Regions from separate parts of the Bradyrhizobium sp. PUT101 genome, predicted to be linked through region 2. Evidence: riboswitches for the same ligand, from Rfam matches in the RefSeq annotation. Region 2 holds a riboswitch; the other holds the start of a gene.
What was found. A riboswitch is a leader RNA that binds a small molecule or an ion and turns the genes downstream of it on or off. The one in region 2 is predicted to bind glycine.
Positions count from the first base shown of each region.

Region 1: it holds a riboswitch for glycine, as region 2 does, so the genes downstream of both, gcvT (glycine cleavage system aminomethyltransferase GcvT) here and ACSHT2_RS08510 (D-amino acid dehydrogenase) in region 2, are expected to answer to the same signal.

Region 1 covers NZ_CP197207.1:1,864,762-1,879,798, forward strand. The annotation lists gene ACSHT2_RS09195 (OsmC family protein) at 1-269, opposite strand, end outside; gene ACSHT2_RS09200 (TetR/AcrR family transcriptional regulator) at 517-1,170, shown strand; gene ACSHT2_RS09205 (LysR family transcriptional regulator) at 1,306-2,166, opposite strand; gene ACSHT2_RS09210 (hypothetical protein) at 2,098-2,460, shown strand; gene ACSHT2_RS09215 (amidohydrolase) at 2,630-4,291, shown strand; gene ACSHT2_RS09220 (tetratricopeptide repeat protein) at 4,442-5,710, opposite strand; gene ACSHT2_RS09225 (TrmJ/YjtD family RNA methyltransferase) at 5,943-7,142, opposite strand; gene ACSHT2_RS09230 (NADP-dependent isocitrate dehydrogenase) at 7,477-8,688, shown strand; gene ACSHT2_RS09235 (DUF3455 domain-containing protein) at 8,783-9,283, shown strand; gene ACSHT2_RS09240 (cyclic nucleotide-gated ion channel) at 9,288-10,514, opposite strand; gene alaS (alanine--tRNA ligase) at 10,521-13,199, opposite strand; glycine riboswitch at 13,421-13,509, shown strand; gene gcvT (glycine cleavage system aminomethyltransferase GcvT) at 13,656-14,804, shown strand.
Region 2 covers NZ_CP197207.1:1,725,574-1,740,610, forward strand. The annotation lists gene ACSHT2_RS08455 (hypothetical protein) at 1-557, opposite strand, end outside; gene ACSHT2_RS08460 (zinc-finger domain-containing protein) at 867-1,112, shown strand; gene ACSHT2_RS08465 (FAD-dependent monooxygenase) at 1,132-2,334, shown strand; gene ACSHT2_RS08470 (twin-arginine translocation pathway signal) at 2,368-2,784, opposite strand; tRNA gene ACSHT2_RS08475 (tRNA-Leu) at 2,959-3,047, shown strand; gene ACSHT2_RS08480 (TetR family transcriptional regulator) at 3,191-3,289, shown strand; gene ACSHT2_RS08485 (multidrug effflux MFS transporter) at 3,427-4,674, shown strand; gene ACSHT2_RS08490 (hypothetical protein) at 4,718-4,969, shown strand; gene ACSHT2_RS08495 (ABC transporter substrate-binding protein) at 5,127-6,734, opposite strand; gene ACSHT2_RS08500 (ABC transporter substrate-binding protein) at 6,818-8,428, opposite strand; gene ACSHT2_RS08505 (M20/M25/M40 family metallo-hydrolase) at 8,698-9,828, shown strand; glycine riboswitch at 10,032-10,136, shown strand; glycine riboswitch at 10,140-10,245, shown strand; gene ACSHT2_RS08510 (D-amino acid dehydrogenase) at 10,313-11,614, shown strand; gene ACSHT2_RS08515 (ABC transporter permease) at 11,793-12,734, shown strand; gene ACSHT2_RS08520 (ABC transporter permease) at 12,753-13,640, shown strand; gene ACSHT2_RS08525 (ABC transporter ATP-binding protein) at 13,640-15,037, shown strand, end outside.

The sequences.
Region 1 (15,037 bases), 140 kb from region 2:
AGGCAGGAGCCGAGCGCGGCGAGCGAGGCTTCGGACGGATTGGGCGCGGTGTCGTCGCCCAGCAGCCCCGGCGGCTCGTCGACGATGTAGGGCGGCAGGTTGCGGATGTAGTTGGCGTGGCGGAATTTACCTTCCGCGACCGTCTTGCACTTCAAGGTCTTGATGACCTTCGGATTCGCCTTGCCGTTGGCGATCAGTTGCTCGAGCCCATTCTTGTCGATGGGCGCGAGGCACCCCGTCAGCACTGTCTTTTGAACGACGGCAGTCATCAGTCTTCTCCCTGGCAGAAGTGGAAATCGGTAGGATACCGAACGGTCTGTTTCCTTGCATGGAGCGTGCCAGAAGCGGCCAAAAGCGAAATGCGAAGCATTGGAGCCGTTTAAGCGTCGCTGCCTGCGGATTGATCAGCCCCCTCCTGCCCAAAGGCGGAGCAGATGCGTGGGCGGATGCGAATCTTTTCGGCGCCAATCAGATGCGACTTGCTGATGTGATGCAGCTGCGATTAAGTTGCAGCTTATGGCAAAGACGTCATCGAAGAAGAATTCGAACTCGCCTCACGCTGGCGCAGGCGACGACGAATCCGCGCGTGGGCGCCTGCTCAGTGCCGCGACGCATCTGTTCTGCAAGAACGGCATCAACGCCACCGGCATCGATGCGATCATCGAGGAAGCCGGCACCGCGAAGACCACGCTGTATAAATTGTTTGGCTCCAAGACCAATCTCGTCAATGCCGTGCTGGAAAGCGAGGGCAAGCAGTGGCGCGAATGGTTCATCGGCGCCATGGAGCAGGGCGGCGGCGATGCGCAGGCGAAACTCACGCGCATCTTTCCCGCGCTGAAGAGCTGGTTTGCCGAGGAGCGCTTCTACGGCTGCCCCTTCATCAATGCGGTCGGCGAGCACGACAAGGACGCCAAGCAGTTTCGCAACATCGCGCTGAAGCACAAGAAGATCGTGCTCGGCCATATCGAGAAGCTGGCCGGCGAGCTCGGCTCGACCGAGCCTGCGGTGCTGGCCCACCAGCTCGGCCTCCTCATCGACGGCGCCATCGTCGCGGCCATGATCTCACGCGACCCGGGCGTCGCCGATACGGCGGCACTCACGGCAAGCCCCCTGCTCGGCCAGTCCAAGGCGAAGAAGAAGCGGGCGGCGGAGCAGCTCGAGGCGGTGTGAGTCCGTAGGGACGGCTAGGGAAACGCAACCGACCCCGTCCCTTCAGCGGTCACGTCAGGATTTGGATGGGCGTATCCGCTTCTCTACACAGGTGGTAGGACCCATGAGGCAGCGATCCACCTCATCATCACGCGTCTAGGCCTCGGCCATCTGCATCAAGGCCTGGCGAAAGGCCAGCGCGGCTGGTCCGAACGGCTCGTCCAGCCGGTGCGCGAGATAGGCTTCTGCGGCAACCTGGCTGCGTCGTCCGAAGGCGGTGGTGGCAAGGCGCACAAGGCGCCTTTCCCTCAGATCGCGCTCCACCTGCCAGGACGGCAGGCGGCCCCAGCCGAGCCCTGCGAGAATCATCGCGTGCTTGGTGTCCTGATTGGTGACCTGGCAGGTCTGGGGCGAAAGAACACCGAACATGCGTCCCTCGGTCAACGGTGTCGGATCGGACAAAACGATCTGCAGATGATCCGCCAGATCCTGAAGGCTGATCGTGTTGCGCGATTGCCGCCTTGCCAATGGGTGCTCAACGGAAACGACGGCAACCTGCTCGACCGACGAGATCGCCTCGAGTGCGATCCGCGGGTCGCGGAAATCCTCGCCTACCACGATCGCCAGCGAGCGCTTATCGATCAGCGACGCGATCGGTCCACCCAGCGGCTCGACTGCAAGCCTGATCGAAACCGAGGGATAGGCAGCGCGCATTTTCGTCAATGCCGCGCCAACCATGCCGATCGGAAACAATGTATCGACGGTCAACGGAAGCTCGAGTTCGCCCCCCTCGCCAAGGCCCCGGGCTCTCGCCGGCATCGCATCGACTCTGAGGAGAATGTCACGTGCGTTCGCGAGCAGCGACTGCCCCTCAGGCGTCAGTACCGGCCGGTGCCCCGTACGATCGAATAGCGCAAGGCCCAGTTCGGCCTCCAGATTCGCAATGGCATGGCTGATGGCGGACTGAACACGGGACAGCCGAACGGCGGCCGACCGAAAGCTCCCGCATTCCGCCACCGTGACGAATGTGCGCTGTGCATCCTGTTCGCGGCGGTGGGCGGCCTGATCCCGGCCGTCCTGATCTCATCAATCCCGTTGCTCGCGCCATCCGCCGCACTCATTCCTGTGGTCACCGGCCTGGTGATGCAGGGCAGCAATCTCGGCCAGGTGGCCGGACCTGTCGCCGTTGGAAGTGCAGTTGAGACCTATGGGTGGACAGCCGCACTGGCCATCATCCTGATCTCTGCGCTGCTTGCCGCCGTCGTCGCCGCATCCGCCCGCTTCGATGACGCCACTGCCCGACCAGTCTGACCCAACGCGCGACCCACTTTGCCCATCATGTGGACGCTGCCAGGCATGGAGAAGCGTTGAACCCATGTTCAATCGAAGATACCGTTGAAAATCTCCGTCCGGCAAAAGCAAGATTCAAGGGGACGTCATGGTTCGCAAGTCAACCGCATCTGCAATCCTTGCCGCGAGCATGTGGATTGCCGGCATCGCAAATGCCGAGGCGCAGCGGCCGGAGCTAAACGCACCTGACGTCGTCCTCGTAAATGGAAAGGTTCTGACGCTGGATGAGCGATCAACGGTGACGGAAGCAGTCGCCGTCACAGACGGAAAGATCCTCGCAACCGGAACCAGTGCTGAGGTAAGGGCGCTTGCAGGCGCCCGGACCCGCGTGATCGATCTGGCCGGCAAGACCGTCGTCCCCGGATTGATCGACACCCACACTCACTTCAAGGCTGCCGGCCTTGGCGATTATGTGGTCATCATGGCCAGAGCCAAGACGGTCGCCGAAGCGCTCGCGGCGATCAAGGCATTCGCTGCGAAGAAAAAGCCGGGCGAGTGGATCGTCGGTGGCGCGTGGCATCCGCCGTCACAATTGGCCGAGAAGCGCTATCTGACGAGGCAGGAGATCGACAGCGTCGCTCCGGACAATCCGGTCTATCTTCGCACCGTCGGGCATTTCTCGATGGCGAACACCATGGCTCTCCAGCGGGTCGGGATCGACAAGACCACCGAGGACCCGAATGGGGGAAAGTTTGAGCGCGACGCAGCGGGTGAATTGACCGGCCTGCTGGTGGAGACGGCGATCGATCGGGTCGAGAAGGCCGTTCCGCCCTGGACGGAAGACGACGAAATGCGGCAATTCACCATTGCCGCAGGCGCGCTGAATAGCTTCGGCATCACGAGCGTGATCGAAGGCGCGACAGAACCACGCGACATCCGTACGCTGCAGAAGGTCGTCGCAGCCGGGAAGGCCACGTTGCGCACCGGCGTGATGTTTCGACCGGAGCCGCCAGCCGACCTGACCGCATGGGAAGCCATCATGTCAGGCAATGGGGCCTCTTCTGGTTTTGGCGACGATTGGCTGAAGTTCGCCGGCATCAAGATCTTCTACGACGGCGGCATGACGCTGAAGACAGCACTCATGCGCGACGTCTATCCCGATTCACATGACAACTATCACGGCGTGGCCCAGCAGACGCCCGAGCGGCTGAAGCAACTCATCTCCATCTGCAACCGGTATGATTGGCGGGTCGGTGTCCACGTGGTGGGCGACCTCGGTATCGATCAGGTGCTCGATGCCTTCGAGGCGGTGGACAAGGAAAAATCGATCCGCGACCGCCGCTTCGTCCTCATTCACGCCAGCCTGATCCGGCCAGAACAGATGGAGCGTGCGCAAAAGCTGGGAGTTCGTGTCGATTTCCAGAATGCCTTCATGTGGGACAAGGCGGCAACGGTCGAACGATTTCTCGGGAAAGCGACTGCTGACCGCGCCGTACCGACCAGGACGTTGATCGAAAAGATGGGGCTCAACAGCCTCGGCGCCGGCACGGATTTTCCGGTCAACCCGATCAACCCCTTCCTCAACATGTACGTCATGGTGACCCGGAAGGATCCCAACGGAAACGTCTACGGCTCGGCAGAGGCCATTACGCGCGAGCAGGCCCTGCGGCTCTACACCAGCGCGGCATCGCGCTATACGTTCGAGGAAACCCGCAAAGGGACGATCGAACCGGGAAAGCTGGCAGATATGGTGGTGCTCTCCGCGGACTACACCGCCGTGCCGGAGGACCAGATCAAGGACATCAAGGTGGACATGACCATCGTCGGCGGCAAGGTTGTGTTTCAGCGCTGAGCGGCACCGGGGCGTCTGTTGCATTGGACGCGATTCGCTGCCGATCAAAAGGAAGGGCCGCAGAGTGGGCAAGGGCGCGTAGCGCCTTACCCACTTCTGCCGGCCTCATCGCTCAAGCGGGCACGCCCACCCCTACGAGACTGCTTGGGATCAGGGCTGCGTCTCCAGCTTGTGAAGCTCGGCCTTCGCTGCGGCCCATTCCACAAAGCGCTTCGGACATTCGTCCGCGGCGGCGCGCAGCAGCCGCACGGCTTGATCAGCTCCCTGCTCCAGCGCCAGCTCGCCTGCATAGAAGTTCGCTTCGCAGACCTGCTCCCTTGTCTTCCGCGTGGAATTGTCTTGCGCGGACTCGAGCAAGGCTTCGAAAGTCATCTCTCCCAGAAAGAAGCGAACGATGGGCGCGGGCCAACGTGACGGATCAATCAGCTTTGCGGCTTCACCGAGCTCACTCCCGCTGCCGCTCTTTCGCTGCGCGAGATCGAACCACAGCTGCGTATAGGCATCCTTCCGATTCAGTTCGCTCGATCGACGGAGGTCGGCAAGTGCCTCCGTCAAATGGCCGGACTGGAAGTGGATGGCCCCACGCAAGCGATGGAATGCGGGGTTATTGGGATTGATTTCGATCGCCAGGTCGATGTTCGACAATGTCTTTGCGAAATCGCCTCGGACCTGAAAAACTCTGGCACGGCCGATATAGGGCCGCGGGTCCTTCGGGTTGAGCTGGACCGCGCGGTCGAAGTCGGCCAATGCAAGATCGGTCTGGCCCCGTGCGAGATAGATGTCGGCCCGGCAGAATTGGCCGATCCAATGGTTTGGGCCGATCTCGATCGCTCGCGCACAATCGGCTAAGGCGCGATCCGACTCGCCCTTTGTCTCATAGGCAAAGCTGCGGCCGATATAGGCATGGACATTGTCCGGATGGACCAGAAGGGCCCGGTCATAGTCGGCGATGGCGCGATCGACATCGTCCGTCACGTACAGCCGCGCACGCCCAAGATACGCATAGGTATTCCTGGGATCGAGCTCGATGACCTTGTCGTAATCCGCAAGCGCGGCTTCGTTGTCGCGTCTCTGGACGTATGTGGAAGCTCGATAAAGGCGCGCGTTCACATTGTCCGGATCGCGCTCGATGATCTGGTCGTAGTCCGCGATCGCAAGATCGATCTCACCCTTCTGGCGGTAGAACATGGCGCGGCGGAAGAGCGCCATGACGACGCCTTGCTGGATGCCCGTCGCCGCCTGGATAATTGCGGTGCAGCCCGCAATGCGGTCATCGACGCTGACATTCCCGACCGCGTTGCACTTGGCGGCCAGCGGCATTTCAGCACGAGCGCCTGATATATCGAGCAGGACACTCAGCGCCACAACACCGAAGCTTGCTGCCGCACAAACCTGTGCGCGGCCCACAATCCCAAACATGTCGTCCCCACTCAATTCCCGGGGACTTCATAGCAACCAATCTTGTCTCTGCACAACCCTTGATTGCGGCCTTGCACGCGGCGGGTCAGTCTGGCCAACGCTCAAACCCACTCCACCATCACCCTCTGCAAGGTGGGCAGCGCGCAGCGCCGTGCCCACGACTTCTGTCGGCCTCATCGCTCAAGCTGGTGAGCACGCTCGTCTTTGCCCATCCTACGAGACTGGCGCGATTCTATGCGCCCTGCCCCATCATCCCCTGCAGCCGGATCAGCTCCGCCTCCAGATCGCGCTCCACGTCCACTGCCCGAAGGTCGAGCACGCGATAATCCCGCGCCTCGAGCCAGGTCCGCCGGCCCGCGCGGTCTGCCGCAATCGCCTCGCCCTCGCCCGGGTTGACCAGCTCGATCGCGATACGGTGCGGGAAGGAGACGAAATCCGGGATGTGGCGGCCGACCGGAGTCTGCCGCTTGAACTGGCCGGCGAAGCGGCGGTCGCGCGTGAGCGCCTGCCAGAGCAGGCGCTCGGCGTCGGTCGGGTTGCGGCGAAGCAGGCGGGCGAGGCCGCGCACGGTGGAGCCGCTGTCGGGGACGCCGCCGCCCTGCCCGTGCTCAGCCAAGAGCGCGCGCAGGCGCGTGGCCTGCTCGCCGTCGAGCACGCCGCCTTTGGCCGGGCCCTTGCGCCCTTCGGCGATCGCCATGATCACGCCGTGCAGGGTGTGCATGTCCTGCTTGGTCGGCTCCATGCGGGTGAAGATGTTGCGCAGGTTCACCAGCATGGTGTCGCGCTTCTCGGCCGGGCGCAGGAATTCGACCTTGTCGAGCTCGCGCACGAGATTGTCGAAGAAGGCCTGCATCTGGTGCTGCGAAGCGCGCTCGGAGCGCTCCGGCATGGCGTGGGGCAGCGCGCCCGAGGTCGCGCGCTTGAACCATTCGTAGCCGACCAGCAGCACGGCCTGGGCGAGGTTGAGCGAGGCAAAGCCCGGATTGACCGGGAAGGTGATGATGCGGTTGGAAAGCCCGACCTCCTCGTTGGTCAGCCCCCAGCGCTCCCGGCCGAACAGGATGCCGCACCTGCCGCCGGTCGCGACGTGCCCGGCGATCTCGCTGGCTGCGGCTTCCGGCCCGACCACGGGCTTGGCCTGGTCGTGGGGGCGCGCGGTGGTGGCGAACAAGAGGTCGAGGTCGGCGACCGCCTGCTCCACCGTGTCGAACAATTCGACCTTTTCCAGAATGTGGTCGGCGCCGGCCGCGGCGCGCTGGGCGGCGATGTTGGGCCAGCCGTCCCTGGGGTTGACGATGCGAAGCCGGCCGAGAGCAAAGTTGCCCATGGCGCGCGCGGCCATGCCGATGTTCTCGCCGAGCTGCGGCTCGACCAGGATGACGATGGGACCGTCGAGGGATAGACCCGCCTTGCTCTTGTCAGTCCCCGACATCTCGCTTCGCTTTCACACTGTCTCTCAAGGCCCTGGCCAGGCGCTCTCAGGAATTGATTCAAGCCGCGCCTTCCGGCCGCCCCGCCCGCCTGTCGTTTGCCTGTCCTGACGAAATTCTCAAGGGAAATAACGGGTTGGATTCGACTTTTGAATCTCGCCTGGAACGCGAGCCCCGGCCCGGCTACGGCCCGGCTGGCCGCTCCCCATCTGCGGAAGCTGGATGAGCTAAAAGTGCATAATCCCTTGGCTTTCGCCCGCCGCGCGGCGGTGCTAAGAGGCGGCGGATATTCCCGTGGCGCGCCAAAAGCGCCGTTCCCAAGAGGCTTCCCCGATCATGGCAAAAATCAAGGTATCCAATCCCGTCGTCGAGCTCGATGGCGACGAGATGACCCGGATCATCTGGCAGTACATCAAGGACAAGCTGATCACCCCGTTCCTGGATGTCGAGCTGCTCTATTTCGACCTGGGGATGGAATACCGCGACCACACCAACGATCAGGTCACCATCGACGCCGCCGAGGCGATCAAGAAGGTCGGCGTCGGCGTGAAGTGCGCCACCATCACCCCGGATGAAGCCCGGGTGAAGGAGTTCAACCTCAAGCAGATGTGGAAGTCGCCGAACGGCACCATCCGCAACATCCTCGGCGGCGTGATCTTCCGCGAGCCGATCATCTGCAAGAACGTGCCGCGCCTTGTTCCCGGCTGGACCAAGCCGATCATCATCGGACGTCACGCCTATGGCGACCAGTACCGCGCCACCGACATCAAGTTCCCGGGCAAGGGCACCCTGTCGATGAAGTTCGTCGGCGAGGACGGCACTGTGATCGAGAAGGAAGTGTTCAAGGCGCCCGGCGCCGGCGTCGCCATGGAGATGTACAATCTCGACGACTCCATCATCGACTTCGCCCGCGCCTCGCTCAATTACGGCCTGCTCCGTAATTACCCGGTGTACCTGTCGACCAAGAACACGATCCTCAAGGTCTATGACGGCCGCTTCAAGGACATCTTCCAGGACATCTTCGACCGCGAGTTCAAGAAGGACTTCGAGGCCAAGGGCCTGACCTACGAGCACCGCCTGATCGACGACATGGTGGCCTCGGCGCTGAAATGGTCCGGCGGCTATGTCTGGGCCTGCAAGAACTACGACGGCGACGTGCAGTCCGACACGGTTGCGCAGGGCTACGGCTCGCTCGGCCTGATGACCTCGGTGCTGCTCACTCCCGACGGCAAGACCGTGGAAGCCGAAGCCGCCCACGGCACGGTGACCCGGCACTACCGCGAGCACCAGAAGGGCAAGGAGACCTCGACCAACTCGATCGCCTCGATCTTCGCCTGGACCCGTGGCCTCGCCCACCGCGCCAAGCTCGACAACAATGCCGAGCTGGCGAAGTTCGCCAACACGCTCGAGAAGGTCTGCGTCGACACCGTCGAGTCCGGCTACATGACCAAGGACCTCGCGCTCCTGGTCGGCGCCGACCAGCGCTGGCTCTCGACCACCGGCTTCCTCGACAAGGTCGCCGAGAACCTGACGAAAGAACTGGCGTAAGCCGCCGGCATTTTCGCCCGACCGGCAGACATCATCATGGGCCGCGCCTCAAAGCGCGGCCCGTTGTCTTTCAGGCCCCTTTGCGGAGACCACCATGTTCATCAAGCTTGCCGCCTCCACGCTGATGCTCGCGGCCCTGATCGGACCGGCCGGGGCTGCGGAGCCTGTCCCCGACGCCATCGCCGCACCGGGCGAGACCGCCGTGCTCAGCGTCCACGCCGAGGGCGCACAGGTCTACGAGTGCAAGGCCAGCCCCGACGGCAAGCTCGCCTGGGCCTTCCGCGAGCCGATCGCGACGCTGCTCGCCGAAGGCAAGACGATCGGCCGGCACTATGCTGGTCCGAACTGGGAGCTCGCCGACGGCAGCGCCGTAACCGGCAAGGCCGTTGGCAATGCGCCGGGCGCGACGGCTGCCGATATCCCCTGGCTGAAGCTGGAGGTCGCCTCCCGCCGCGGCAGCGGCATTCTCACGCCGGTCACGACCGTCCAGCGCATCAACACCCATGGCGGCGAGCTCTACGGCGCTTGCGAGAAGGCCGGCGAATTCAAGAGCGTGCCCTACACGGCGGATTATGTTTTCCTGAAGAAAGGCTGACCGCTCAGCGGTCGGCGTCGTTCTTCTCCGCCTGCGCCAGCTCCGCCAGCGCGAGATCGCCGGCATCGGCAAGCCTTGCCTTGGCGGTGTTGTGGACATGGTCGGCGAGCGTCGGCATGCGCGCGATCAAAGCGTGGAAGTCCTGGGCGTCGAGCACGAGCAGCCGGGTCTTGCGGGTCGCCGTCACCGTGCCGCTGCGTTTTGTCTTGTGCAGCAGCGCGATCTCGCCGAAGAAGGTGCCGTCGGCGAGCCGCACATGCTGGCTCGGCAGCGCGATCTCGACCTCGCCGGCGGTGATGAAATACATCGACGAGGCGACATCGCCCCGCCGCACCAGGATCTCGCCCTGCTCGATGGTGCGCGCGCGGAGCAGCCGCATGATGTCGGCGATCTCCGCGGCCGACAGATGCGAGAACAGCGGCACCCGCGCAAGCATGCCCCAGGTGACGACGAAATCGCGCCGCTTCACCTCTTCGGCGAATGCGGTCGAGATGATCGCGACCGGCAGCGCGATCATGGCAAAGCCGGCGACGATGGCGAAGGTGGAGACGAACTTGCCGAGCGGCGTCACCGGCACGACGTCGCCATAGCCGACCGTGCCGAGCGTGACGATCGCCCACCACATCGCCTGAGGAATGGTGCCGAGCTTGTCCGGCTGCACATCGCGCTCGATGGCGTAGAGCAGCGAGGCGAAGGTCAGCACCGCGCCGATCAGGATGACGATGCAGCCGATCAGCGCCCGCCGCTCGGCATGCACGGCGGCGAGCAGCGAGCGCATCGCCGGCGAATAGCGGATCAGCTTGAAGAACGGCAGCACGCCGAGCGCGGCCAGCGTCGCATGCCCGCCGGTGGCGAGCACGATTGCCGCAGGCAGGAACGCCATCAGATCGATGATGCCGAGCGCGGAGAAGGCGTAGCCGAGCCGGTCGGCCAGCGCGGAGCCCTTGCGCTGGGTGTGCCCCGCCACCGTCCACAGCCGCGCCGCGTATTCCAGCGCGAACACGATCACAGACAGGACGGTGATGCCTGCGAACAGCGTGCCGAACTGCGCATCGAGCTCCGGCAGCGATGCGAGGATCATCGCGGCCACATTGAGCACGATGACCCCGATGATCAGCTGGATGAAGCGCGACCCGACCGAATAGGCCAGCGGATCGTGCTCCAGCAAATCGTAGAGGCGATCCCGAAATTCGGGATCGCGAAGCCCACGTCCTCGCGGAACGGGGGCCATGGCGACTTAAGCGCCCGCCATCGCTTTTTCGATCGCGGTGAGCGCGGCCGCCGCCTTGGCGCCATCGGGACCGCCGGCCTGGGCCATGTCGGGCCGGCCGCCGCCGCCCTTGCCGCCGAGCGCCTCAGAGGCGATGCGGACGAGGTTCACGGCATTGAAGCGCGCGGTGAGGTCCTGCGTGACGCCGACGACCACACCGGCCTTGCCGTCCTCGGTGACGCCGACGATGGCGACGACGCCCGAGCCGATCTGCTTCTTGCCGTCATCAGCGAGACTCTTGAGATCCTTCATCTCGATGCCTTCCACGGCACGCGCCATCAGCTTGACGTCACCGACCTCGCGCACGCCCGCCGCGGCGCCGTTGCCGGCGGAGGCGCCGCCGCCCATCGCGAGCTTCTTGCGGGCGTCGGAGAGCTCGCGCTCGAGCTTCTTGCGATCCTCCATGAGCGCTGCGATGCGCGCCGGCACGTCGTCGAGGGAGGTGCGCAGCTCGTTCGCCGCGGTCTTCGCCAGCGCCATGGTCTCGTTGGCATGCCGGCGCGCATAATTGCCGGTCAGCGCCTCGATGCGGCGCACGCCCGAAGCGACCGCGCCTTCGCCCGTCAGCGTGATCAGGCCGATGTCACCCGTGCGCTTCACGTGGGTGCCGCCGCAGAGTTCGACCGACCAGCCGAGCGCGTTGGCGCCGCGCTCGCGCGCGGTCCTGCCCATCGAGACGACGCGGACCTCATCGCCGTATTTCTCGCCGAACAGCGCGCGTGCACCGGCCTCGCGGGCCTCGTCCACGCCCATGATGCGGGTCGTGACCTCGTCGTTCTCCAGCACCACGTCGTTGGCGATGTCCTCGATGCGGGACAGTTCCTCCGGCGTGATCGGCTTCGGGTGCACGAAGTCGAAGCGCAGGCGGTCGGGCGCGACCATCGAGCCGCGCTGGGCAATGTGATCGCCGAGCACCTGGCGCAGCGCCTCGTGAATGAGATGCGTCGCCGAGTGATGGGCGCGGATCGAGGAGCGCCTGCTATGATCGACCTCGAGCTGCAGCGCGGTGCCGAGCTTGATTTCGCCGCTCTCCAGCGTGCCGACATGGACGAAGAGATCGCCGAGCTTCTTCTGCGTGTCGGTGACGCGGAACTTGATGCCGCCCTCACCCGTCAGCACGCCGGTGTCGCCGACCTGGCCGCCGGACTCCGCATAGAACGGCGTCTGATTGAGCACGATCGCGCCCGTCTCGCCGGCCTTGAGGCTGGCGACTTCGTGGCCGTCCTTCACCAGCGCGGACACCACGCCCTCGGCGCTCTCGGTCTCGTAGCCCAGGAATTCGGTCGCACCCAGCTTCTCGCGCAGCGGGAACCAGATCGCCTCGGAAGCCGCCTCCCCCGAGCCCTTCCAGGACTCGCGCGCCTTCACTTTCTGGCGCTCCATCGCGTCGGTGAATGCCGCCTGGTCGACGCCGATGCCGCGCGACTTCAGCGCGTCCTGCGTCAGGTCCAGCGGGAAGCCGTAGGTGTCGTAGAGCGTGAAGGCGACGTCGCCGTCGAACATGTCGCCCTTCTTCAGGCCCGCGCTCTTCTCGTCGAGGATGGCCAGGCCGCGCGACAGCGTCTTGCGGAAGCGCGTCTCTTCCAGCCGCATCGTCTCCTCGATCAGCTTCTCCGCGCGCATCAGCTCGGGGTAGGCCTGGCCCATCTCGCGGACCAGCGCCCAGACCAGGCGATGCATCAGCGGCTCCTTGGCGCCAAGCAGCTGCGCATGGCGCATCGCGCGGCGCATGATCCGGCGCAGCACGTAGCCGCGGCCCTCGTTCGAGGGCAGCACGCCGTCCGAGACGAGGAAGGCCGAGGAGCGCAGATGGTCGGCGATGACGCGGAACGAGGCCACGGTCTGCTCGTTCGGCCCGGTGCCGAGCGCGGAGGCCGTCGCATCGATCAGGTTGCGGAACAGGTCGGTCTCGAACACGCTCTCGACGCCCTGGAGGATGCAGGCCATGCGCTCCAGGCCCATGCCGGTGTCGATCGAGGGACGCGGCAAGCCGACGCGCTCCTCCTTCGTCACCTGCTCGTACTGCATGAACACGAGATTCCAGAATTCGAGGAAGCGGTCGCCGTCCTCCTCGGGCGAGCCCGGAGGTCCGCCCCAGATGTGCTCGCCGCGGTCGATGAAAATTTCCGAGCACGGACCGCACGGGCCGGTGTCGCCCATCGCCCAGAAATTGTCCGAGGTCGGGATGCGGATGATGCGGTCCTCGGAGAAGCCGGCGATCTTCTTCCACAGGCCCGCCGCCTCGTCGTCGGTGTGGTAGACCGTGACGAGCAGCTTGTCCTTCTTCAGCCCGAACTCGGCGGTGATCAGCTTCCAGGCAAGCTCGATCGCGCGCTCCTTGAAATAGTCGCCGAACGAGAAATTGCCGAGCATCTCGAAGAAGGTGAGATGGCGCGCGGTGTAGCCGACATTGTCGAGGTCGTTGTGCTTGCCGCCGGCGCGCACGCATTTCTGCGAGGTGGTGGCGCGCTGGTAGGGCCGCTTCTCGACGCCGGTGAAGACGTTCTTGAACTGCACCATGCCGGCATTGGTGAACATCAACGTGGGGTCGTTGCGCGGCACCAGTGGCGAGGACGGCACGATCTCGTGGCCGTTCTCGGCAAAGAAATTCAGAAAGGTCGACCTGATCTCGTTGACGCCGCTCATGTTCATCCAATCGGGTGTGCTTGGACCCGCTTCCTGCCATCCAAACCAGAGGTTAAGGCTGATATCTGCGGGCCAAAGCGCTTTTAGACAAGGCCAGCTTCAGTGTCCAGAAACTGTGCAAGGAGATCAGAGGGTTGCCGCAGCCGCGCAATCCCGTTGATAGGACGAGTGGACGCGTTGACAGGCTTGGCTGGCCTGTGGTCTTTACCCATCTGTATCGTACGGCCACGTCGGGAGAGACCGGCACTGGTGCCGGCGCCGAAGGAGCAACCGCCCCGGAAACTCTCAGGCAAAAGGACCGCGTGGCTTTGACAGCATCTGGAAAGAGGCGCCGACGGGCCTAAGAACCCGGGTGGCGCCCGCCGACGGGATAATACTCTCAGGCACAGCGACAGATGGGGCTTCGACTGGTTGGCCCGGGGAATCGTCCCCGGGGAACCGCCGAGGACCCCTGTGATGCCAGTACCCGCCGACCAGAAATCTCTCCGACAGACGCCTCTCCACGCCCTGCATGTGTCCCTCGGCGGCAAGATGGTGCCGTTCGCTGGCTACGACATGCCCGTGCAGTACCCCGCCGGCGTGCTGAAGGAGCACCTCCATACGAGAGCCGCCGCCGGCCTGTTCGACGTCTCCCATATGGGGCAGCTCGCGCTTCGCCCGAAGTCGGGCAAGGTCGAGGACGCCGCCCGCGCGCTGGAACGGCTGGTGCCGCAGGACATCGTGGCGATTGCACCGGGCCGGCAGCGCTACGCCCAGTTCACCAATGCGGAAGGCGGGATTCTCGACGATCTCATGGTCGCCAATTTCGGCGACCACCTGTTCCTGGTCGTCAACGCCGCCTGCAAGGAAGCGGACGAGGCGCATCTGCGCGCGCATCTCGCGGACGATTGCGTCATCGTTTCTCTGGCCGACCGCGCGCTGATCGCGCTGCAGGGCCCGAAGGCGGAAGCGGCGCTGGCGAAATTGTGTGCAGAGGCGCCGTCGATGACATTCATGGATGCCGGCCCGCATGAGGTCGCCGGCATCAAGTGCTTCGTCTCGCGCTCCGGCTACACCGGCGAGGACGGGTTCGAGATCTCCGTTCCCGCTACGGAGGCCGAGCGCCTCACCAAGATGCTGCTCGAAAACCCGGACGTGCTGCCGATCGGCCTGGGCGCCCGCGACAGCCTGCGGCTGGAAGCCGGGCTTTGCCTCTACGGCCACGACATCGACACCGCGACCACGCCGGTCGAGGCCGCGCTGGAATGGTCGGTGCAGAAGAGCCGCCGCAGCGGCGGGATGCGCGCCGGCGGCTTTCCCGGCGCCGGGAAGATCCTTGCGCATTTCGACAACGGCGCATCCCGCCGCCGTGTCGGCCTGCGCGCCGAAGGCCGCGCACCGGTGCGCGAGGGCGCGCTGCTGTTTGCGGACCAGGCCGGCGGCGAGCCGATCGGAAAGGTCACCTCGGGCGGTTTCGGCCCGAGCCTGAATGCGCCGGTCGCGATGGGCTACGTGCCCACGAACCTGAGCGCGCTCGGCACGAAACTCTACGCCGAGGTGCGCGGCCAGCGCCTGGCCCTGCAGGTCGTCGCGATGCCTTTCGTGAAAAACACCTACAAACGCTGAGGATGATGAGATTGAGCACAGTCGGCGGCCCCGAGGTCACCTCTCCCCAGCGGGGAGAGGTCGGGTTGTGCCTGGCGATGCGGAGCATCGTCGGGGACAATCCGAGTGAGGGGCCGCAGCACTCAGTGAGACCAGAACCCCTCACCCGGATCGCATCTTGCGATGCGATCCGACCTCTCCCTGCGGGAGAGGTGAACCCAGCCCGCGGCTTTCAACCAAACCTCACCGCTTCA
Region 2 (15,037 bases):
GGCGCGGCACCGCCGACGGACACGTAGGTTGCCGCCGTCACCGCAAGTCCGGCAGCCGCAAGCCCGAGCACGAGTCGGTCGGTGTCCTCGCCCATGGCAAGATGCTTGCCCTCGCGCACCACGTCCCTGACGTCGCCGATCACGAACAGATCTCCGGCCACCGTTCCCGACAGGCTCGCGACGTCGTCCGCGTTGCCGGTGACGAGACCGGCGGCGAACCGCTTTGCGTAATGCAAGGTGGAGTTCTCCACCTTGACGGCGTCACCGACACGGTTCAGGAGGTCGTCGGGGAGCGCGATGTTGCGATCGCGCGCCAGCGCAACGAAGCTATCGGCGAGATCGGTATCACCAGCGGCGAGCGCGGCCTCGATATTGTCCTGAACCAGCCGGTCATTCTGCCGCAGCAGCGCATCGACCTTCAGCTCCGAAAGCGCGGAGGGATCATCCTGGGCAGCGAGGATCGCGCCGGCCTCACGGGCATGCGGCGCCACCTGCACGAGCATGAAGCTGCACGCCGCGATACCGGTCAACGCTGTGCTGATTCGCAGCCACTTCATGCGGAAAGCCTGGATGGTCCCTTCGGATCGCTTGCGCCTGAGATTCGTCTTTCGTCGCAAATTGCGCTCGTCCACAGAGATAGTCTGCCAAAATTGCGACACAACGTCCCCGACGAAAGAAGGGCTTCTCTCAGGCCTCAAGATTGTGTCGAATTTGCATGAGCAAATGAGCATGGGGCAATTGCGAACCTTTCGGTTCCGCTGGACTAGCAATCATCTGTACCCGCAAGTATGGTCCGCGGCGCCTTAAAGATGCCGCGTCAGTTGTTGATTGTATCTGCCGCCATTGCCACTCCAGGATGAGTTACGATGTCCGACCATGTCGTCCCGCACTTCCATAACGATGCCGGTGTTCCCGTCATCGAGATCGGCTCGCAAGAGTTCATGTGTGTGGGCGCCAACCCTCCGTTCGATCATCCGCACGTCTTCCTCGACCTCGGCAACGACAACGAGATCATCTGCCCCTATTGCTCGACGCTGTACCGCTTCGCGGCCGACCTGAAGCCGGGCGAAGCCCGCCCGCCGGAATGCGTCCTGAAGGACAAGGTGGCCTGACCGCTTCCGTCGGTCAGGGGTGGCGCTCTCCCGAACGATTGTCATCGCCGGTGCCGGTATCGGTGGCCTGACGGCCGCGCTCGCGCTCGCGGCCCGCGGCTTCCGCATCGTCGTTTTGGAAAAGGCCGAGCGCCTCGAGGAAGTCGGCGCCGGCCTGCAGCTCTCCCCCAATGCCAGCCGGGTGCTGGTCGAGCTCGGCCTGACCGAACGCCTCAAGCTGCGCGCGGTAATACCGGAGGCGGTCTCGATCATGAGCGCACGCGCCGGCGGCGAGCTCTTGCGCATGCCGCTCGGTGAAGCAGCTTCCGCGCGTGCCGGCGCCCCGTATTGGGTGGTGCACCGCGCCGACCTGCAATCGGCGCTGGCGGGCGCTGTCGCCGATCATCCCGACATCGACCTGAAGCTAGGCGCAGCCTTCGAGGATGTCGCGCCCCACGCCAAGGGCCTGACCGTCGTCCATCGCAGCGGCACGATCCGCCGCAGCGATCTCGCGAGCGCCCTGATCGGCGCCGACGGCATCTGGTCGACGGTCCGCCAGCACCTGTTTCCCGAGGTGCAGCCGCGCTTCTCCGGGCTGATCGCCTGGCGCGGCACGCTCGAGGCCATGCAACTGCCGAAGGACCATACCGCGCGCCGGGTGCAGCTCTGGATGGGGCCGAACGCCCATCTGGTCGCCTATCCGATTGCGGGCGGACGGCAGATCAACGTGGTCGCGGTGCTGCCCGGCACATGGAACAGGCCCGGCTGGAGCACGCCCGGCGATCCCCTCGAGGTGATGGATGCCTTTGCTGCCGCGCGCTGGCCGCAGCCGGCGCGGATGATGCTCGCCGCGGTCGACAGCTGGCGGAAATGGGCGCTGTTCGGCGTGCCCGAGGGCTGCCCCTGGAGCAAAGGTCCGGTGGCGCTGCTCGGCGACGCCGTGCATGCGATGCTGCCTTTTGCAGCCCAAGGCGCCGGCATGGCGATCGAGGATGCCGCCGTGCTCGCCCGGCATTTGAGCCTTGAGGCCGCCGAGAGCAGCAAGGGCGTCACAGCCGCACTGACGCAATACGGCCGAGCGCGCCGGGCGCGGGTCCTTCGGGTGCAGCGGACCGCGCGGCAGCAGGGCCGGATCTATCATCTCGGCGGGCCGCTCGCGATCGCACGCGATCTTGCGATCCGCGCGCTCGGTCCCGAGCGCATGCTGGCGCGGCAGGACTGGATCTACGGCTGGCGGCCCTGATGCGAAGCGCCGCCGGCGCGGCGCCTCAGCAGGTCACCTTGTTCCGGATTTCGAAGTGGACTTGCCGGAGGGTGTCAGCGGCAGCGGCGCAGGCGGTGCCGCCTCAGGCGTCTCCCGGCACTTGTTGCGGCTCCAGGCCTCCTCGGCCAACTGCGACTGCCCGCGCACCGCAATATAGTCGTTGCGATAGGCAAGCTCGGATACGACCGCGCCACCCGTCCCCGTCTCGGCCTTCTGCATCAACTTCTGCAACTCATTGGTGCGCTTGGCGAGCAGCTTGCGCTCAGCCTGCAGCTGCTTGCAGTCGTACAATTCGTATCTGGCGGGATCGGCAAAGGCCGGCGCGATCGTCTCGCTCATGCCGGCGCAGCCGGACAGCGCGGCGCCGGCCGCAAGCAGCGCGAGGAGCGCGCCAAAGCCGCGCAGCGAAGAGGAAAACGAAGCCGCCATGCCGAATGAATAGCCCCCGTGGATTGAGAATGCCTAAAGCAACAACAGTTGTCCGGATTGAGGCTTTGCCTTGTGCGTCCGCCTCGCTTAAGGAAGAACCGTCCCTCCGGGTACGCAACGCGCCAATTCCAGACGGCCGGAGATGGACTTAAGTGTTTGATCTCGTTGGATCAAGCGGGCATGGCGGAATTGGTAGACGCAAGGGACTTAAAATCCCTCGGTGCGCAAGCGCTGTGCCGGTTCGACCCCGGCTGCCCGCACCAACGGAGCTGAGGGCAGGCCGTGCTCGGCCCGGGGACGACCGCGTCATGGACCGTAACGTCCGGCCAGACGCTTTCGCTTCGCGCTAAATCGAGCGGCAGAATCCAGAAGCATATGAGCGCGGTGAAGAGCAGGACAAGTGAGCATGGATACGCTCGCCGAGAAGGCCGGCGTCACCAGGAAGACCCTCTATTATCACTTCACCGGCAAGGACGAGATTGAGCGGGCCCGCAGCACCCGCTGACCTCATTTGCGCTTCCGCTCCGACGGCTCTCACCAAATCTTGTCCGGACCTGCTCCGCCTGCCAGCCATCCCGAAACATGGGTTGTGCAACGCAGCATGCACGGAGATAAAGTCGCTCGATTTCAGGGGTAATCTTCTTGTCCGACGTCAATGCCGACGATTGGGTGTCCGCGGGACACCGCCCGATGGGTTTTCCAGAATTCGTCATCGTGATCGCGTCCATCATGGCGCTCAATCCGCTTGCGATGGACATGATGCTGCCGGCGCTGCCCAGCATCGGCACTGCCCTCAACATTCCCGTCGCGAACCACCTCCAGCTGGTGCTGTCGACGTTCCTGATCGGCTTCGGCGCCGGCCAATTCGTCATGGGCCCCCTGTCGGACCGCTTCGGCCGCCGGCCGGTGCTGCTCGGCGGCATGGCGGTCTATGCGGTCGCGAGCGTGCTGGCGGTCGCAGCGCCCTCGTTCGAGACGCTGCTGCTGGCGCGTGCGTTGCAAGGACTCGGCACCGCGGCGACGCGCGTGATCGCGACGTCGATCGTGCGCGACTGCTATGTCGGTCGCCGCATGGCGAGCGTGATGTCGCTTGCCATGATGGTGTTCATCGCGGTGCCCGTGATCGCCCCCTCGTTCGGACAGGCGGTACTGCTGGTGACGGCCTGGCGCGGCATCTTCGTGGTGCTGATGCTCTACGGGCTGCTCGCGCTCGCATGGTGCGTGCTGCGGCTGCCTGAAACCCTTCCCGAATCCGAGCGCCGGTCGCTGGCACCCGCCGACGTGCTCTCCGCGTTTCGGCAGACCCTGACCAATCGCCAGACCATCGGCTATGCCACTGCCGCCGGCAGCGTCTTCGGCGCACTCTTTGCCTATGTCTTCTGCGCCCAGCAGGTCTTCACCGGCATCTATCATCTCGGCCACTACTTCCCGCTCGCTTTCGCGGTGATCGCCGCCGGCACCGCCATTGCCGGCTTCCTCAATGCGAGGCTGGTCGGACGGCTCGGCATGCGCGTGATCTCGCACGGAGCGCTGACGCTCTACACCGTCGTGGCCGGCGTGATGCTGCTGACGGAAAGTCTCGGCGTGCTGCCGCTCGCCTTGTTCATGGTGCTCTCCGCCCTGATGATGTTCTCGTTCGGCATGATGGTCGCCAACTTCACTGCGCTCGCGATGGAGCCGCAGGGACATATCGCCGGCACCGCCTCTTCGCTTTACGGCTCGATCACGACGCTGATCGGGATCGTGGTCGGCACGGCGATCGGGCAGAGCTTCGACGGCACGCTGCTGCCCTTCTCGATCGGCTTCTTCCTGTCGACCCTCGCCGCGCTCGCGATCGTGCTGGTGGTGGAGAAGGGGCGGCTGTTCAAGCCGCATCATCGCCCCGCCTAAAGCGCGATGCGATGAGGATGAATCGTCATCGCGCTTTAGATCGTTGTTCAAGCATGATCTTTTCGGAAAACCGCTGCGCACTTTTCCGGATCATGCTTTAGGGAACCACGCGGCGGCCTCGATGTTGTCCTGCAGCAATTCGAAAGGCGCTGCAATGGAACCGGAACACCGCGAAGACCACGCCGAGGTAAAGCGGCAGAATACGGAACGATCCGAGCCGCGCGCTGAGCAGGCCGCCTTCACCACGCCGCTTGCGAGCGAGGGGCTCGAAGGGGTTCGCGACAGCCACTGCTGAGCACGATGCCTACTCGGTCGCTCGCAGGCTGGCGCCGAAATCATCCGCAGCGCTGACGCAAAACTGACAAACGAAAACGGCGCCGCTGATGACAGCGGCGCCGCGTTCGTTGGCACGAAAGGGTGCGAGATGCACCCTGTGCATGCTCGGTCCTATCCTACTCCAACTTGTCCATATTCCAGAACACCGGCGTCGCCGGACCGTCGATCACCCCGCTGATCGACTTCCGCCATGCGCTCGGACCCTGATACTGGCCGAGCGGCACGTAGAGCACCTGATCGTAGACTTCCTTCTGGATCTCGACCGCGATCTTCTTCTGATCCTCCGCCGTGGTCGCGCGAACGAAGGCGTCCTTGAGCTGCTCGACCTTGGCGTCCTCCGCCCAGCCGAACCAGCCCCCCTTCTTGCCCTGCCCGCCGACGGCGACGTTGGAGATCGGGTTGACCACGTCGGCGCTGACCCAGTTCGTGATGAACATGTTCCAGCCGCCCTCCTTCGGGGACTTCTGGCTGGCGCGCCGGCTCACCACCGTCTGCCAGTCGGTGGCCTGCAGGTCGACCTTGAAGCCGGCTTCCCGCAGTTGCTGGGCCACCACGATCGGCTGAGCCTTCAGCGTCAACACGTCGCCCGGCGCCATGAGCACGACGGGCGTCCCGTCGTAACCGGACTCGGCGAGCGCCTTCTTGGCCGCGGCAATGTCACCGCCCTTCGCGAGGGTCTCACCGCCAATGTCGGTCGCGAAAGGCGTGTCGCAGATGAAGATCGCGGCGCAGGTCTTGTAGTACTTGGGATCGCCGATCAGCGCATCGAGCACGTCCTTCTGCTTGACCGCCAGGAGTGCTGCACGGCGAACCTTGACGTTGTCGAATGGCGGATGGAGGAAGTTCATCCGCGCACCCGTCTGGAATCCGAACTTGTTCAGGATCTCGGTTTTGAGCCCCTTGTCGGCTTCGATGGTGGGCAACATTTCAATGGCAGGATTTTCCATGAAATCGATGTCGCCCGACTGCAGCGCGTTCAACGCGGTCTGGGCGTCCGGCATGGTGATCCACTCGACGCGGTCCACCTTCACCACCTTGCCGCCGGCAGTCCAACTCGCCGGCTCCTTGCGCGGCACGTAGTCGGTGTTCTTGACGTAGATCGATTTCACGCCGGGCTGGAACTCACCCTGCACGAACTTGAAGGGACCGGAGCCGATCTGCTCGGGGATCGGCTTGTCGGACGGCGTCTCGGCGAGACGCTTCGGCATCATGAAAGCCACCCGCGAGGACGGCTTGCCGATCGATTCCAGCACGAGCGCGTACGGCTCCTTCAGCTTCAGCGTGATGGTCTTGGGGTCGGTCGCCTCGATGCTCGCGGTAAACAGCATCATCTGCTGCCCCATGCCGTCGACAGCGGCCCAGCGCTTCAGGGAGGCAACGCAATCTTCCGCGGTGACCGGCGTGCCGTCATGCCACTTCAGCCCCTCGCGCAGCGTGAAGGTGTAGATCAGCTTGTCGTCGGAAATCTTCCAGTCCGCCATCTGCGGCTGGATCTTGAAGTTCGAATCCGTCGCGATCAGCGTGTCGAAGATCATGTAGCCATGATCACGCGAGATGTAGGCGCTGGTGTAGATCGGATCGAGGACGCGCAGATCCGAGTGCATCACGGCGGTAATGGTCTTGCCTGCGGCAAGAACTGGCGAGGCCAGAGCCGAAAGCGCCACGACCGACAGCGCAAGTTTGGAGGCGAACGCGCGACGCCCCAGGCTCATGAGTTGGAACATCGAGGCCCTCCTGGCAGCGGCGCCGCTGATATCAGCGGCGCCGCATGTTGATCCGGACGAAAGTCGCGGCAAGGATGCCCCGCCTACTCCGACTTACTGACGTTCCAGAACAGCGGCGTCGCCGGGCCGTCGAGTACACCCGTGAGCGACTTCTGCCAGGCGCTCGGGGCCTGATACTGGCCGAGCGGAATGTAGATCACCTGCTCAAAAGCTTCCTTTTGGATGTCGGCTGCGATCTTCTTCTGCGCATCGGGCGAGGACGCGCGAACGAAGGCGTCCTTGAGCTCTTCGATCTTGGCGTCTTCCGCCCAGCCGAACCAGCCGCCGTTCTTGCCGCGTCCCCCGATCGAGACGTTGGCGATCGGATTCATCACGTCCGCGGCGACCCAGTTGGTGAAGAACATGTTCCATCCGCCCTCCTTCACCGGCTTCTGGCCGGCGCGGCGGGCAACCACCGTCTGCCAATCCGTTGCTTGGAGATCGACCTTGAAGCCAGCCTCACGGAGCAGCTGCGCGGCGACGATCGGCTGAGCCTTCAAAGTTGTGACGTCGCCCGGGGCCATGATCGCGATCGGCGTCCCATCATAGCCGGATTCGGCAAGCAGCTTCTTGGCCTCCGCCATGCCGCCGCCCTTCACCAAAGTCTCCGAACCGATCTCCGTGGCGAGCGGCGTGTCACAGATAAAGAATGCGCCGCAAATCTTGTAGTATTTCGGATTGCCAACAAGCGCGTCCAACACGTCCTTCTGGTTCATTGCCAGAAGCGCAGCGCGGCGCACCTTGGGATTGTCGAAGGGAGGCAGCAGGAAGTTCATGCGGCCGAGCGTCTGGAAGCCGAACTTGTTCAGGACTTCAATCTTGAGGTCTTTATTGCCCTCGACGACCGGGAGCATGTCCCAGGGCACGTTCTCCATGAAATCGATATCGCCCGACTGCAGCGCGTTTACCGCTGTCTGGGAGTCCGGCATGGTAATCCACTCGACGCGATCAACCTTCACCACCTTGCCGCCGGCGGTCCAGCTGGCCGGCTCCTTGCGAGGCACATAATCGGTGTTCTTGACATAGACCGCCTTCACGCCGGGCTGGAATTCACCCTGCACGAACTTGAAGGGACCCGAGCCGATCTGCTCGGCAATTTGCTTGCCCGCCGGCGTTTCTGCGAGCCGCTTCGGCATCATGAACGGCACCAGCGAGGACGGTTTGCCGATCGATTCAAGCACCAGGCCGTAGGGCTGCTTGAGCTTCAGCACGATCGTCTTGGCATCTGGCGCCTCGATGCTGGCGGTGAAGTCCATGAGCTTCTGGCCCATGCCGTCGTTCTTGCCCCAGCGCTTCAGTGAGGCGACGCAATCCTCGGCAGTCACCGGTGCGCCGTCATGCCACTTCAGTCCGTCGCGCAGCGTGAAGGTGTAGGTCAGCTTGTCGTCGGATACCTTCCAATCCGCCATCTGCGGCTGAATCTTGAAATTCGAGTCGGTCGCAAGCAGCGTGTCGTAGACCATGTAGCCATGGTCACGCGTGATGTAGGCCGTGGTGAAGATCGGGTCGATGATGCGCAGATCCGAATGCATCACCGCCGTAATGGTCTTGCCGGCCGCAAGCACTGGCGAGGCCAGCGCGGTCGAAAGCGCGACGACCGACAGCGCAAGTTTGGAGGCGAACGCGCGACGCCCCCGGCGCATAAAGTGGAACATAGAAAGTTCTCCTGACGTGAAACTGTTCAAAGGCAGGTTATCGGTTAAGCATGCGGTTCATTCGTTGGGCGAACTAACCTCATGCAATGCCTTTGTCTTTTTGAGACTTGCAGACAGTGCCCAGCGCGTCAATCCGGTTTCGTTGCAGGCCCTTACGGCGCGCGTACGGGCTCCACAAAGATCGGTTTGGCTCTACAACACCCTCCGCTTGTCCTACCCCGCGCAGATGCAATGCGCGTTCCATCTTTCGAAGCTTGAGAGACATTGAGATGAATCCTGCCAATCTTCCCTTTGATTCCGAGGCGATGCTCGAGGGCCTGCGCGGCTGGGTCGAATGCGAAAGCCCGACCTGGGACGCAAGCGCCGTGGACCGCATGCTCGACATCGCAGCGCGGGATATGGCGATCATGGGTGCGACGATCGAGCGCATCGCCGGCCGCCAGGGCTTTGGCGGCGTCATTCGCGCGCGCTTTCCTCATCCCAAGCAGGGCGAGCCGGGCATCCTGATCGCCGGACACATGGATACCGTTCATCCGGTCGGCACCATCGAGAAGCTGAAATGGCGGCGCGAGGGCAACAAGTGCTATGGCCCCGGCATTTACGATATGAAGGGCGGCAATTACCTCTCGCTGGAAGCGATCCGGCAACTGGCGCGCGCGTCCTTCACCACACCGCTGCCGATCACCGTGCTGTTCACGCCGGATGAGGAAGTCGGCACGCCTTCGACGCGGGACATCATCGAGGCGGAAGCGGCGCGCAACAAATACGTGCTGGTACCCGAGCCCGGCCGCGCCGACAACGGCGTCACCACCGGACGTTACGCCATCGCCCGGTTCAATCTCGAGGCGACGGGCCGGCCGAGCCACGCCGGCGCCACGCTATCGGCGGGACGCTCGGCGATCCGCGAGATGGCGCGGCAGATCCTCGCCATCGACGCGATGACGACGGAGGACTGCACCTTCTCGGTCGGCGTCGTCCACGGCGGCCAATGGGTCAATTGCGTTGCTACGACCGCGACCGGCGAAGCGCTCTCCATGGCCAAGCGTCAGGCCGATCTCGACCGCGGTGTCGAGAGGATGCTGGCGCTGTCGGGCACCAGCAACGACGTCGCGTTCAAGGTCACGCGCGGCGTGACGCGTCCGGTTTGGGAGCCGGATGCCGGCACCATGGCGCTCTATGAGAAGGCGCGGGGCATCGCCAAATCGCTCGGCGCGGAATTACCGCATGCAAGCTCCGGCGGCGGCTCCGACGGCAACTTCACCGGCGCGATGGGAATCCCGACGCTCGACGGCCTGGGCGTGCGCGGCGGCAACGGCCACACGCTGGAGGAGTTCATCGAGGTCGATAGCCTGGTCGAGCGCGGCCGGCTGATGGCCGGATTGCTGGCGACGCTGGAGTGATGGCGCTGCCGTCATCCCGGGGCGATGCAAAGCATCGAGCTATGGTGCGCAGTTGCGCACCTGAGGATATCGAGATTCCGGGGCGCGCTGCGCGCGCCCGGACTGCCTCGGCTATCAACTTCGCACTGCACAATACGTCGGCAGTTGCGGTCGAAATTTAGCCTTGTCTAAAAATGAGGCGTATCGTACTGCTCGGCCGTCCACGCGACGATGCGGGAGAGATCGCGGCGAAGGCTTTCAGCTTTCGTTGCGGCGCCGACGGAGCAACCGCCCCGGAAACTCTCAGGCAAAAGGACCGTTTCGTCAGGACGATCTGGAGAGAGGCGGCGCGATTTCAGGCAATCGTGACGTCCACCGAAGGGGATAGTTCGTTGCGAGATCCGCAGCGGATCAAGCTCTCAGGTAACCGTGACAGATGGGGCGCCGCCAACGGCTTTTGGCCGGCGGTTAGCCGACTCTAAACACGGGAGCCCCGAACCTAGTCATGACCCATATCGCCATCATCGGCGCCGGCATCACCGGCGTGACGACCGCCTATGCCCTGCTCGAACGCGGCTACAAGGTGACGGTGCTCGACAAGCACCGCTACGCCGCGATGGAGACGTCCTTCGCCAACGGCGGGCAGCTCTCCGCATCGAACGCCGAAGTGTGGAACAGCACGGCGACGATCCTGAAGGGTTTGCGCTGGATGTTCCGGCGCGACGCGCCGCTGCTGATGAACCCGCGGCCGAACTGGCATAAGTATTCGTGGATGAGCGAATTCGTCGCCAACATCGGCAACTACCGCGCCAACACCATCGAGACCACGCGGCTCGCGATCGAAGCGCGCAGATATCTGTTCGACATCGCGGCACGCGAAGGGATCGACTTCGATCTCGAACGCCGCGGCATCCTCCACATCTATCGTGACAAAGCCGGCTTCGAATCCGGTCTGCGCGTCAACGCACTGCTGCAGGAAGGCGGCCTCGACCGCCGCCCGGTGACGTCAGAGGAAATCCGCGCAATCGAGCCGACACTGCGCAAGGACTACTATGGCGGCTTCTACACGCCGTCGGATGCGACCGGCGATATCCACAAGTTCACCCGCGGGCTGGCGGAAGCCTGCAAGCGGCGTGGCGCGACCTTCATCCACGAGGCCAATATCGATTCGATCGCGCGTGCCGGCAGCGGCTTCGTCATCGGCTGGGCCGATCTGGCCGCGAGCGATGGCGTGGGGGCCGGGCGCGGCGCGCTCAACGTGGACGGCGTCGTGGTCTGCGCGGGCGTTGCGAGCCGTCACTTCGCCGCCCTGCTCGACGAGCGCGTCAACGTCTATCCGGTGAAGGGCTACTCGATCACCGTGCAGCTCGACACCGCCGAAAGCCGCAATGCCACCCCGACGGTGAGCCTGCTCGACGAGGCCGCAAAGATCGTCACCAGCCGGCTCGGAGCCGATCGCTTTCGCGTCGCCGGCACCGCTGAATTCAACGACTTCAATCGCGACATCCGCGCTGACCGCGTGCAGCCGCTGATCGACTGGGTGCGCAGCAACTTCCCCGCCGTCGAAACGTCGCGCGTCGTGCCGTGGGCCGGGCTGCGCCCGATGATGCCGAACATGATGCCGGTCGTGCGCGCAGGGCGGATACCGGGCGTGTTCTTCAACACCGGCCACGGCCATCTCGGGTGGACTCTATCGGCAGCGACGGCGCAGATGATCTCTCAGACCATCGACGGCTGGCGCGGCCTCAACGCTCCACCGACGGCACCTTCACTTGGGGTTGAGCATGAACTGCGACATGCATCCTGAGTGGTCGATATTGGGGACATGCCGGCCTCTTGCTACGGCGCAGCCCTTGGCACACAATTTGCCCTAAGAGGACGGCGTCTCCGGGCGGCCTTTCCAGCCCAAGTGTTAGGCATGATAGACACGACAGAGTTCACGGGAGCCTCGATGTTCCACACGTTCCGTAGCCGGAGATAAGTGCATGCTGGGTTATCTTATTCGACGCGTTCTGGCCGCGGTGCCCGTGATGGGCGTCGTCGCGCTGTTCGTGTTCCTGCTTCTGCGGCTGACTCCGGGCGATCCCGCCGCGATTCTCGCCGGCGACAACGCGACGCCGGAACGGCTCGAGCGCATCCGCACCTCGCTCGGCCTGAACGAGCCCCTGATCGTGCAGTTCATCACCTGGGTGAACAAGCTTCTGCACGGCGACCTCGGGACATCACTGATCTCCAACCTGCCGGTGATGAAGATGATCGGCCAGCGCGTCGAGCCGTCGATCTCGGTCGCGCTGTCGACCATCATCCTCGCAGTCATCATCGCCGTTCCCTTGGGAGTGATCGCGGCCTGGAAGCACGGCACCTGGATCGATCGCTTCGTGATGGGCCTGTCGGTGCTCGGCTTCTCGGTGCCGGTGTTCGTGATCGGCTATGTCCTGATCCAGATCTTCGCCATCGACCTGCGCTGGGTGCCGGTGCAGGGCTTCCGCAGCATCTCGAGCGGCTTCGGGCCGTTCTTCGAGCGCATCATCCTGCCGACCTGCGCACTGTCCTTCATCTACGTCGCCCTGATCGCGCGCATGACGCGCGCAGCGATGCTCGATGTGCTCGGCGAGGATTATGTCCGTACCGCGCGCGCCAAAGGTATCAACGAGGTCGCGGTGATGATGCGCCACGCGCTGCGGAACGCCGCGGTACCCGTGATCACCGTGATCGGCACCGGCTTTGCGCTGTTGATCTCCGGCGTCGTCGTCACCGAGAGCGTGTTCAACATCCCCGGCATCGGCCGCCTCACCGTGGATGCGGTGCTGGCGCGCGACTATCCGGTGATCCAGGCGATGATCCTCCTGACGTCGCTGATCTATGTCGTCGTCAATCTTCTCATCGACGTCGCCTACACCCTGCTCGATCCCCGGATCCGGTACTGAGGCAAGGATAAGATACAAATGTCGGTCGATACCCTTCCCCAGTCGTCCATTCCGATCACGTCGCCGCTGCGGCCGCGATTCGGATTCCTCACCTCGACGCCCATCATTGCGACTGCGACGGTCCTGCTCACGCTGGTCGTGGCGATCTCGATCCTCGCGCCGCTGATCGCGCCGCATGATCCGATCCAGCTCGCGCCGTCGCAGCGGCTCAAGCCCTCCTCCGCACAATTCCTGCTTGGCACCGACGCCTACGGCCGCGACCTGTTGTCGCGCGTGATCTATGGCGGCCGTATCTCGCTTCTGATCGGCATCGGCGCGGCGATCATGTCGATCGCCATCGGGCTCGCGATCGGCCTCGTCTCCGGCTTCTTCAAGCTGGTCGATTCCATCCTGATGCGCGTCATGGACGGCCTGATGGCGATGCCGAGCATCCTGCTCGCGATCGCCGTGGTCTCGCTGTCCGGCGCCAGCCTCTGGACCGTGCTGATCGCGATCACCATTCCCGAGATTCCGCGGGTGGCGCGCCTGGTCCGCTCGGTCGTTCTGTCGGCGCGCGAGGAGCCTTACGTCGAGGCCGCGATCTCGGTCGGCTCCAGCCTGCCGAAGATCATGTGGCGCCACCTGATGCCGAACACGGTCGCGCCGCTGATCGTCCAGGGCACCTATGTCTGCGCGAGCGCCATTCTGACGGAGGCCATCCTCTCCTTCCTCGGCGCCGGCATCTCGCCGGAGACGCCGACCTGGGGCAACATCATGGCCGAGGGCCGCCAGTATTTCCAGATCAAGCCGTCGCTGATCTTCTGGCCGGGCCTCTTGCTCTCGATCGCCATCCTCAGCATCAACCTGATCGGCGACGCCGCCCGCGATGCACTCGATCCGCGCATGAAGCAGCGGGAAGGCAAGTGATGACCAACACCATCCTCGACATCAACAACCTCGTCGTTTCCATCGGCAAGAAACCGAAGGGCGCGAACATCATCGACGGCATCTCGATCCAGGTGCGCGAGCGCGAGACGCTGTGCCTCGTCGGCGAAAGCGGCTCGGGCAAGTCGGTGACGTCCCTCACCACGATGGGCCTCTTGCCGAAGGGCACGCTGGTTCCCACCGGCGGCAGCATCAAGCTGGTCGGCGAGGAGCTGCTCACCGCCACCGACCGCCGCCTGCGCCAGCTTCGCGCCACGCAGATGGCCATGATCTTCCAGGAGCCGATGACCGCGCTCAATCCGGTGGTCCCGGTCGGCCGCCAGATCGACGAAGTGCTTCGCGCGCATACCGATCTCGACGCGAAAGCGCGGAAGAAGCGTATCATCGACATGATGGAGCAGGTGCGCCTGCCCCAGGTCGAGCGCATCTTCGCCTCCTATCCGCACGGTCTCTCCGGCGGCCAGCGTCAGCGCATCATGATCGCGATGGCGCTGGTTCTGGAGCCGAAGCTTCTCATTGCCGACGAGCCGACGACCGCGCTCGACGTCACCACGCAGAAGCAGATCCTGACCCTGATCCGCGACCTTCAGCGCGATCACGGCACTGCCGTGCTGTTCATCACGCATGACATGGGCGTGGTCGCCGAGATCGCCGACCGCGTCGCAGTGATGCGGCAGGGCCGCCTGGTCGAGACCGGCGCGCTCGAGACCGTGCTGCGCAATCCGACCATGGAATACACCCGCAACCTGCTCGCCTCGGTGCCGAGCCTGGTGCCGCGGCAGCCGCGCGAAGAGAGCCGCGAGCCGGTCGTGCTGGAGGCCAACGAACTCAGCAAGGTCTATAAGGAGCGCGCCTTCTTCGGCAAAGGCCGTGAGGTCGTCGCCGCCGACAAGGTCACGCTGACGCTGCGCAAGGGCCGCACCCTCGGCATCGTCGGCGAAAGCGGCTCGGGCAAGTCGACGGTGGCGCGCTGCATCGTCCGCCTGATCGATCCGACCTCCGGGGGCGTGCGCCTCGCCGGCCGCGAGATCGCCGACATCTCGCGCCGCCTGCTCCAGCCGCACCGGAAGAAGATCCAGATCGTGTTCCAGGATCCCTACCGCTCGCTGAACCCGCGCGTGACCGTCGGCGACAGCATCGCGGAAGGCCCGATCAACTACGGCGTCTCCCAGGCCGATGCGATGAAGCGGGCGCGCGAGCTGCTCGAGCTCGTCGGCCTGCCGGCAGATGCCGTGTCGCGCTATCCGCACCAGTTCTCCGGCGGCCAGCGCCAGCGCATCGCCATTGCCCGTGCACTCGCGCTCGATCCGGACGTGCTGGTCGCGGACGAAGCGGTCTCCGCGCTCGACGTTTCCGTGCAGGCACAGGTGCTGGAACTG